DNA from 2 places in the Clostridium fermenticellae genome. Region 1 is predicted to be linked to the other one. Evidence: predicted binding sites of a transcription regulator. Region 1 holds the regulator's gene; the other holds the start of a gene.
What was found. The regulator NrdR, encoded in region 1, represses ribonucleotide reductase genes. The targets are predictions, from matches to a motif close to CACNANATNTNGTG.
Positions count from the first base shown of each region.

Region 2: a site for NrdR is predicted at 2,135-2,148, ahead of D4Z93_RS00590 (anaerobic ribonucleoside triphosphate reductase). Genes of this name have one in related genera too.

Region 1 is NZ_CP032416.1:1,138,406-1,142,853, reverse strand. It holds gene D4Z93_RS05495 (response regulator transcription factor) at 1-493, opposite strand, end outside; gene pgeF (peptidoglycan editing factor PgeF) at 516-1,214, opposite strand; gene nrdR (transcriptional regulator NrdR) at 1,350-1,805, opposite strand; gene D4Z93_RS05480 (YlmC/YmxH family sporulation protein) at 1,915-2,181, opposite strand; gene sigG (RNA polymerase sporulation sigma factor SigG) at 2,352-3,125, opposite strand; gene sigE (RNA polymerase sporulation sigma factor SigE) at 3,200-3,907, opposite strand; gene spoIIGA (sigma-E processing peptidase SpoIIGA) at 3,942-4,448, opposite strand, start outside.
Region 2 is NZ_CP032416.1:114,563-119,010, reverse strand. It holds gene nrdG (anaerobic ribonucleoside-triphosphate reductase activating protein) at 1-15, opposite strand, end outside; gene D4Z93_RS00590 (anaerobic ribonucleoside triphosphate reductase) at 12-2,117, opposite strand; gene D4Z93_RS00585 (hypothetical protein) at 2,359-2,550, shown strand; gene D4Z93_RS00580 (YhfM domain-containing protein) at 2,581-3,420, opposite strand; gene D4Z93_RS00575 (hypothetical protein) at 3,533-4,120, opposite strand; gene D4Z93_RS00570 (hypothetical protein) at 4,237-4,448, opposite strand, start outside.

The DNA.
Region 1 (4,448 bases):
TTAAAATCTCCAGTAACTCAAATTCCTTTAGAGTTAAATCCAATTTTAACCCTTTTCTAGTTATATCATGTTTTTCAAAATTAACAACTATATTACCAAAAACAAATGATTTATCTATTTTTTCAGATGATGCCCTTCTTAGCACAGCTTTAACCCTAGCTAACAATTCTCTTATTGAAAAGGGTTTTGTAATATAATCATCAGCTCCAAGTTCAAGACCAAGTACTTTATCAAATTCCTCTCCTTTTGCTGTTATCATTATTATTGATATATCCAGACTCTTTCTTATCTCTTTGCATACATCATATCCATCCATACCAGGAAGCATTAAATCTAATAATACAAGATCTGGCATTTGCTGTTTAACTATTTTTAGTGCATCTACCCCGTTATTTGATACAAGGGTTTTATATCCACTATTTTGTAAATTAAATTTTAAAAGCTCGCATATATGTTCCTCATCATCTACTATCAGTATTTTTTCTGATGACATAATACTTCCTCCCTGTAAACATTTATTTAAGAAATATAAAAGAAAACATCCTTCCATCCTGATTTTTTCTATAAGAATGTGTCTCATATTCCTTTGAACAGAAAGTGCATATATCTAAGTTTCTTATATCTTTAACATCTTCTAATTTAAGTTGATGTATAATACAATTTTGCATACTAAGGTACCTGCCATCATGTATATCAACGCCTTTATACATTGGATTATTAACGAATTTTTCTATAAGTTCATCACTTACTTCATAGCAGCACTGATGAATATGAGGTCCAATAACTGCTGCAATGTTATTACAGGTGCAGTTATATTCATTTTTCATCTTTTCAATAGTTTTATACACTATACAACTGAAAGTTCCTCTCCATCCACTATGAACTGCAGCTGAAACATGTTTTTCAGTATCATATAATAAGACCGGGACACAATCTGCAGTAAAAACTCCAATTGCTATATTTTTTTTATCGGTTATAAGTGCATCCGCTTCGTGCTTTTTTCCATCATAATTTATGATTTTATCACTATGAATTTGACTTAAAAATCCAACTTCATTCACATCAAACCATTTTTTTATATTCTGTATATTCTCCATACCAACTTCTTTTTTTCTGTCAAAGTCCAAATTATTATATGCCGTAGAAAATACCATTTCGGCCCCCTCAAAAGGTACCTTTATGAATTTATATCCATCCACCATAAAATCCTTCATAACAATTCTCCTTTATTATATGATTTAATGATATTTTAACATTTTTCAAACAACATATCACCATTATCAATATATTTTAACCGTCATACCCAGATTGGATATAAAAAATAAATGGCATACATAAAAGTATTCCATTTATTTGTGTGCAATTAAATTCTTTATTTCTTCCATAAAAGTATTTACATCTTTAAACTGTCTATACACAGAAGCAAATCTAACATACGAAATTTCATCAAGATCTTTCAAGCTTTCCATTATCATTTCACCTATATCTTTTGAACTAATTTCGGTTGTCATATTATTACTTATTCGTTTTTCTATTTTATAAGCTACATTTTCAATTTCTTTTCTGGAAACAGGTCTTTTCTGACATGCTTTTATTAATCCATTTATTATTTTATTTCTGTCAAAATACTCTCTATTCATATTTTTCTTTATTACCAGTATTGGTATATTTTCAATCTTTTCATAAGTAGTGTATCTCTTATTACATTTTAGACACTCTCTCCTTCTTCTAATTGCCATATTGTCTTCAGTAGATCTAGAATCAACTACCTTGCTTTCACTATAACCACAATAAGGGCACTTCACATCCATTCACGTCCTTCTTTTAACTCTAAATATCTCTCTATATATTATACACTGTTTGCAAAAAATTTGTAGTATTTATAATTTTAAAGTCACAATAAATTAACCATATTTATTTATTATTCAATATAAATTCTTCTCCATTGACCAATATAACATCAACACCTATTTTAGATATATTTTCCCATGGAATTTCTATATCATCATTTTTCCCAAACCACGATATCTTGCTGGATGGTATTATTATAGATACTACCTTATTTGATTCACAATCTACTTTAAAATCCTTTATAAATCCGATTTTAGTCCCCGTATTTATATCTATAACCTCCATAGCCTTCAGATTTGCTATAGAATATAAACTCTCGTTCTCTTCCATATTATCCGCCTCCTTAAAATTATAAAAATTTAATTACTTTCATCCCTACATTATATGTATATTTATATTCTTTGATGAAATAAATTTAGGCAGATAAATATGAAAACCTGAAATAAACATTTTTATATTTACTTCAGGTTAAAAATAATACATACTATAAAATAATATAATTACACATACTTCCTCATATGTCTTAATGCTGTTTTCTCCAATCTGGAAACCTGAGCTTGGGATATCCCTATTTCGTCTGCAACTTCCATTTGAGTCCTTCCGTCAAAAAATCTTAAATTTAATATAAGTTTTTCCCTATCATTCAATTTTTTCATAGCCTCCTTGATTGATATATTCTCAAGCCAGCTATCATCACCATTCTTATTATCACTTATTTGATCCATTACATATATTGCATCTCCGCCATCATGATATATAGGTTCAAATAATGATACTGGATCCTGAATAGCATCTAATGCAAAAACCACTTCCTCTCTTGGAATATCAAGTTCTTTGGCTATCTGTGATATAGTTGGTTCCTTATTGTTTTTTCCGACCAGTCGATCTCTAACCTGTAAGGCTCTATAAGCAATATCCCTCAAAGATCTGCTTACTCTTATTGAATTGTTATCCCTTAAATACCTTTTTATCTCTCCAATTATCATTGGTACAGCATAGGTCGAAAACTTAACATTTTGGCTTAAATCAAAATTGTCTATTGACTTTATAAGACCTATACATCCAACTTGAAATAAGTCATCAATATTTTCACCTCTGTTATTAAATCTCTGAATTACACTAAGTACCAACCTTAGATTTCCTTTAATAAAAACATCCCTAGCGCTTTCATCTCCATCTTTCATTTGGATTAAAAGTTTTTTCATCTCTTTTTCTTTTAAAACTGGTAGTTTTGCTGTGTTTACTCCGCAAATTTCAACTTTATTAATTGTCATAAAGTATCGCCCCTTTAGAATAGATAGCATTTAAATTGTTTCCTAAGGAGCAATTTTTTATACTAAAGACAATCCTATAACATTTTATTTATTTCTTTCTTTAGTCTTTTTATTATTCTTTTTTCAAGCCTAGAAATATATGATTGAGATATACCAAGCATATCAGCTACTTCCTTTTGAGTTTTTTCAATTTTGCCGTTTAAACCAAATCTTAAGTTTACTATTTCTTTTTCTCTGTCATTTAATTTTTTCATAGCTATGGTAAGCAGTTGCTTGTCAACTTCATCTTCAATCAAATTATAAACTACATCATTATCTGTACCTAGAATGTCCGAAAGTAATAGTTCATTTCCATCCCAATCCACATTCAATGGTTCATAAAATGATATTTCCGCTTTAACTTTACTATTTCTTCTTAGATACATAAGTATTTCATTTTCTATGCATCTTGAAGCATATGTAGCGAGTTTAATTTTCTTTTCCGGATCAAATGTATTTACTGCTTTTATGAGACCTATGGTACCAACTGAAACTAAATCTTCAACATTTACACCAGTATTTTCGAATTTCCTGGCTATGTAAACAACTAATCTTAAATTTCTTTCTATAAGTGTAGAACGTACACTTTCATCACCTGATACAAGTTTGCTTACTAAATCGTCTTCTTCTTTTTTACTAAGTGGAGGCGGCAAAACATCATTTCCCCCTATATAGTAAATATCTTTAACAAAAATTTTTAATTTTGCAAGTATTCTGTTTGCAACTATTTTTAATTTTAACATCACAGTTTACATCTCCTTTTCATTTTTGTATTTTCTAGAATGTCATGCTTCTTGAAAGCAAAGCATTATATTCATTAAATTCACTTAATTTTTTATTGCAAAATGCAATTATAGCATCTTTTTTTTCACTTTTATCATTCTCATGTATAACAACACATTTAGGTTTTATTCCTTTCATAACTCCACTTTGTCCATTAATTACCTTGTACGGTATATAAAACTTGTCATATACATTTAAATCAATATCTTTAAAAATTGATTCTTCGACAACTATTACAGGTAAATTTGTAGCTGGTTCTCTCAATTCGTTTCCTGTATCTAAAAAAGCATTTATTGTTTTCACACTATTATCTAGTACAATATCAACTTTAAATACAAACTTATTAATACTTTTCTTATCTTTCACATAAATTAATATTCTATCTATACACATATAAATCAACATAATTGATATCATAAGCTTTTTATATGAAAAATCATATATAGCAAAATAATTTTCATAAATAGAATTATTATATTCTATAAACATACACATACCTGC
Region 2 (4,448 bases), 1.0 Mb from region 1:
CATTTGAGTTTTCATATTCTTTCATACACCTTTTTCTGACTAGAATGTGACAATCTATCTGATCTTTCTGCTGACTTTCCTGATCCAAACCTCTCATCCAATGAAAGATATCCTGTAACTCTTGAAATTCCCTGTATATCACTGCTCCCACATTTAGGGCATTCAGTTTCTCCATGAAGATATGTCCCACAATTCTTGCAATATCTTATATGAAAATTAATCCCCAAATAATTTATATTGGTAGTATAAGCATACTTCAATATATCCATTACTGTTTCCTGAGAAGGATAATCATCTAACTCCACATAACTTATATGTCCACCATTACATAATTTATGATAAGGAGCCTCTATATCTATCTTATCCTTTATAGATATAGGAAAACTTACCGGTATGTGATATGAATTAGTATAATAATCTTTATCAGTTATCCCTTTGAGTTCTCCAAATATTTTTTTATCCTGAACTATAAACTTTCCACTAAGACCTTCTGCCGGAGTTGCATAACAGCTCCAATTCAAGTGAGTTTCTTCTGTAGTTTTATCAACATATTCTCTTATGTATGATATTATCTTAAATCCGAGTTCTCTAGCTTCTTTAGTTTCTCCATGGTGATGTCCTGTTAAGGCAATTAATGTTTCGGCTAAACCTATAAATCCAATTGCCCAAGTTCCCTGCTTAAGTACTGGTTCTATTGAATCATTCTGCTTTAAATCTTCAGATCCCTTCATAAGCCCTTGGCCTACAACAAATGGAAGATCTTTAACCCTCAATCTTTTTAATACATTATATCTATGGATAAGTGATTCTTTAGCCATATCAAGTTTTGCATCTAACAAATTAAAAAATTTATCTACATCACCTTTTGCAATTATTCCAAGCCTAGGAAGATTTATAGTAGTAGGCGCAATATTCCCCCTTCCCTTTGTACCAGCTTCTCCATTTATATTCGACATCACATATGTTCTGCATCCCATGGTAGCTGGTAATATTCCTTTATCATAGTAGTATTTATTAAAATCTGCATCCAAATTCATAAAAGTTGGATTCATTCTTTTAGCAGCAACCCTACATGCTAACTTAAATAAGTAATAATAAGGATCCTCAGGGTTTTTATTAACCCCTTCTTTTACTCTAAATATTATATTAGGAAATATAGGTTGTTCTCCCTTGCCAAGTCCTTTTTCATATTCCATTAAAAACACTTCACATATGAGGGCGGCATCTTTAGAATTTGGCACTCCTATGTTAACTGATGAAAATGGGACCTGTGAACCAGCACGTGAATGCATAGTATTTAAATTATATACTATCCCCTGCATTGCCTGATGTACTGTTTTCTCAAGTTTTTTATCAACTAATTCTTCTATATTTTCACTAACGCCAACCTCTAATAATTCATTCCTTATTTCTTCCCTTGTAGGTTCAACAAATTCACTCATATCATTATCAAAGTCTGGATGACTCTGGCCTCCAAACATATCATTTTGAGTTGACTGTAATAATATACAAGACAATTCAGCAGCAGATTCTATTCTCCTTGGTTTTCTTATAGTTCCATATCCTGTATTGAATCCTCTTTCTAGTATTTCTTTAGTTGGTATATGGAGACAATTAATAGTAAGATTATAACTATCTAGATCATGATAATAAATATCTCCATTTTCATGTGCTTTAGCCAAATACTTGGGCATAGATGCTAAGTTATGCCACTTATTTGATTCACTAGCTATTCTAAGTAATTTAGAACTAAAATTATTTCCAACATTAGCATTATCTCTATCGGTTTCTACACCTATTTTTTCTATAACCTTCATCAAATCAGATTTTATTTCTCTTATCTCAGTTCTTTCTTTTCTATAATTTGAATAAGCAACTCCTATTTGTCTATAATCATTTTTCATCAAAGTATCTTCGACTATATTTTGTATGTTTTCAACTTCGATTTCATCTATGTTAAGTTCCTCTATCCTCTTTATAACCTTTTGAGTTAAGTCTATAAAATCACTTTCTTTGAGATCATATCCTATTTCCTCTGAAGAACCTTTTATAGCATTTCTTATTTTCCCAGGATCAAATTCAACCTTCCTGCCATCTCTTTTCACAACATATAGCATATTAAATACCTCCTATCCACAATATATTGTGTTTATTACGTTGATATTATACTATGGAAAAAATTTTTAAGCAATTTTTAAATTAGTACTCATTATATATTACACGGATTTACTTTTACATATCTCGTTATTCTATTGATTTTTGCTATAGATTAAGATTTGATATTTATATTTTTCATAGAAACAAATTACCTGAATAATCACTACAAAAAATGAAAGACTAACTAATGAGGTGATATAAATGATCGGAAAAGTTATAGATATGAATATAAGTGAAGCATTTGTAGCATTACAAGACAACAGAACAATACAAATAGGTCTGGCTCATCTTCCTTCAAATTGTACTATAGGCAGTACTGTGAATATAAATCCAACCTTATGTAATATGAAAAATGACAATGACAACCATATATTAAAAGGAGAGTTATCATAATTTAGTTATGATAACTCCACTCTCTATAAATTAAAAATTACTCGGTTTACTATCTGTAACCTTAATATTCCAATGTGCATTTTCATATTTGTCATATATATAATATTTTTTTTCACTCTTATTTGATTTATCCCAAAATGTAACTATGCCCTTATATAGTGTTAGTTTATAACCCTCAGTTTTTATAGTAGCTACAATATCATAACTTTGCTTATCCTTACTTATAATCTCAACATTTTTAAGCTTACTTTTCAAATCGCTTTTAAAACTTTCCATATCTATCGATAATATATATTTTGCAACCTCTACATCATCATTTAAATTTATGCCAATAGACTTACCTTGTTTTTTCTGGGATTTAATATAATCATCTATTGCACTTATTATGGAATTATAATAAACATCATTAAAATTTTTCGGTTCTTTAATTGTCCAAAAGTTTTGAATAATACTGTTATCTATCCTTTTAGATACAGCAAACACCTTATTATCTCCATACAGATTGCCCTGATCTCTTTTATCTAATCCTGCAATATAATTAAATTTATGAATTTTATTTCCTTGATATATTTCAAATATGTAATCAGATTTAAGTGAGGATTTATTTTTTACGGATTTTGCACTAGATAAAATATCATATAAATCTTCTATTGCATTTTTATCCTCAAGTGTAAATCTAAATCCCTCATCTCTAGTACTCTGTATAACTATCTTCTGCACTTTATTGTCCTTTATATATTCAAAATCATTATTTTTAATACCTAACTTAATTTCTGCTTCATGAACACTACTACAACCTGACAGCAATAAACACGCTATCAAAGATATACATAAAAAAATCTTATTTAATTTTTTAATTCCTATATGCAACTACTGCTACCTCCTGAATTATAAAGTATCTTAATTATTTTATATTAATTATAGCATATTTATATATAAAAAAATCCACTGCACACATTTATACTGAAGTGGATTTTTTTGTTTAATTACTACAATGTAGTGTTTTAACTATATTTTCAAATATAATCGGCATATCCTCCTTAAAATTATCCTTTTTTGTAAAAAACGAAAATCTTAAAAATTTACCATCTTGATTTAAAAAATATTCATACCCATTAAATTCAGCATCATACGAAGTAAGGATAATATATTTTACAAGATATCCCTTTATATTGTTTATAATTATAGGTTCCAATTTATATGCCTCATATAAATTTTGCTTACTTGATATTTTCTTACTTTCCTCCAGAAACGCTTTTAAATTTTTGTTTGAATTCCAGACTTGAACATAACCATAGATTTTATTATCATTACTTACAAAATCATTATGATATATAATTTCACCTCCCGAAAACTTTTGTTCTTTAGTCGACCACCCTTTGGGAAGTTCATAATTTAAAGTTTTGTTTAAAGCATTGTATTCTACAAAAGAGTTTATATTGTTCTGAAGCAGTACCGTAAATTTTAATCTATCTTCAAATTGCCTTTCAAACCCTAACAAAATAAACATAAGTCCAATTATAATTACAGTTACCCCTATCTTTTTTCTGTCCAATATTATAAATTTCATCTAAACCCCACCTTATCTCATAAAAGTACCAGTCATTAGTTTAATTAAAATATCATACTAGGATTATATGAAAATGACATTAAAAATATTAATATTTTTAATGTCATTTATAATTGCTAATTACTTTTAACAGGTATGAGTACAGTAGATGTTCTAAAATCATAAAACATAAGCCAGCATCCTATACTATTAGGATTATCTTCCCCTCTCCATAAAGGCGTCCAAGTAACAAAACCTGATCTTCCATCAAATGGCTGATCATATTTATTTCTGGTCCCCGGCACCCCATAAACCAAATATTTTACATGACCCATTTTATCATATTTAT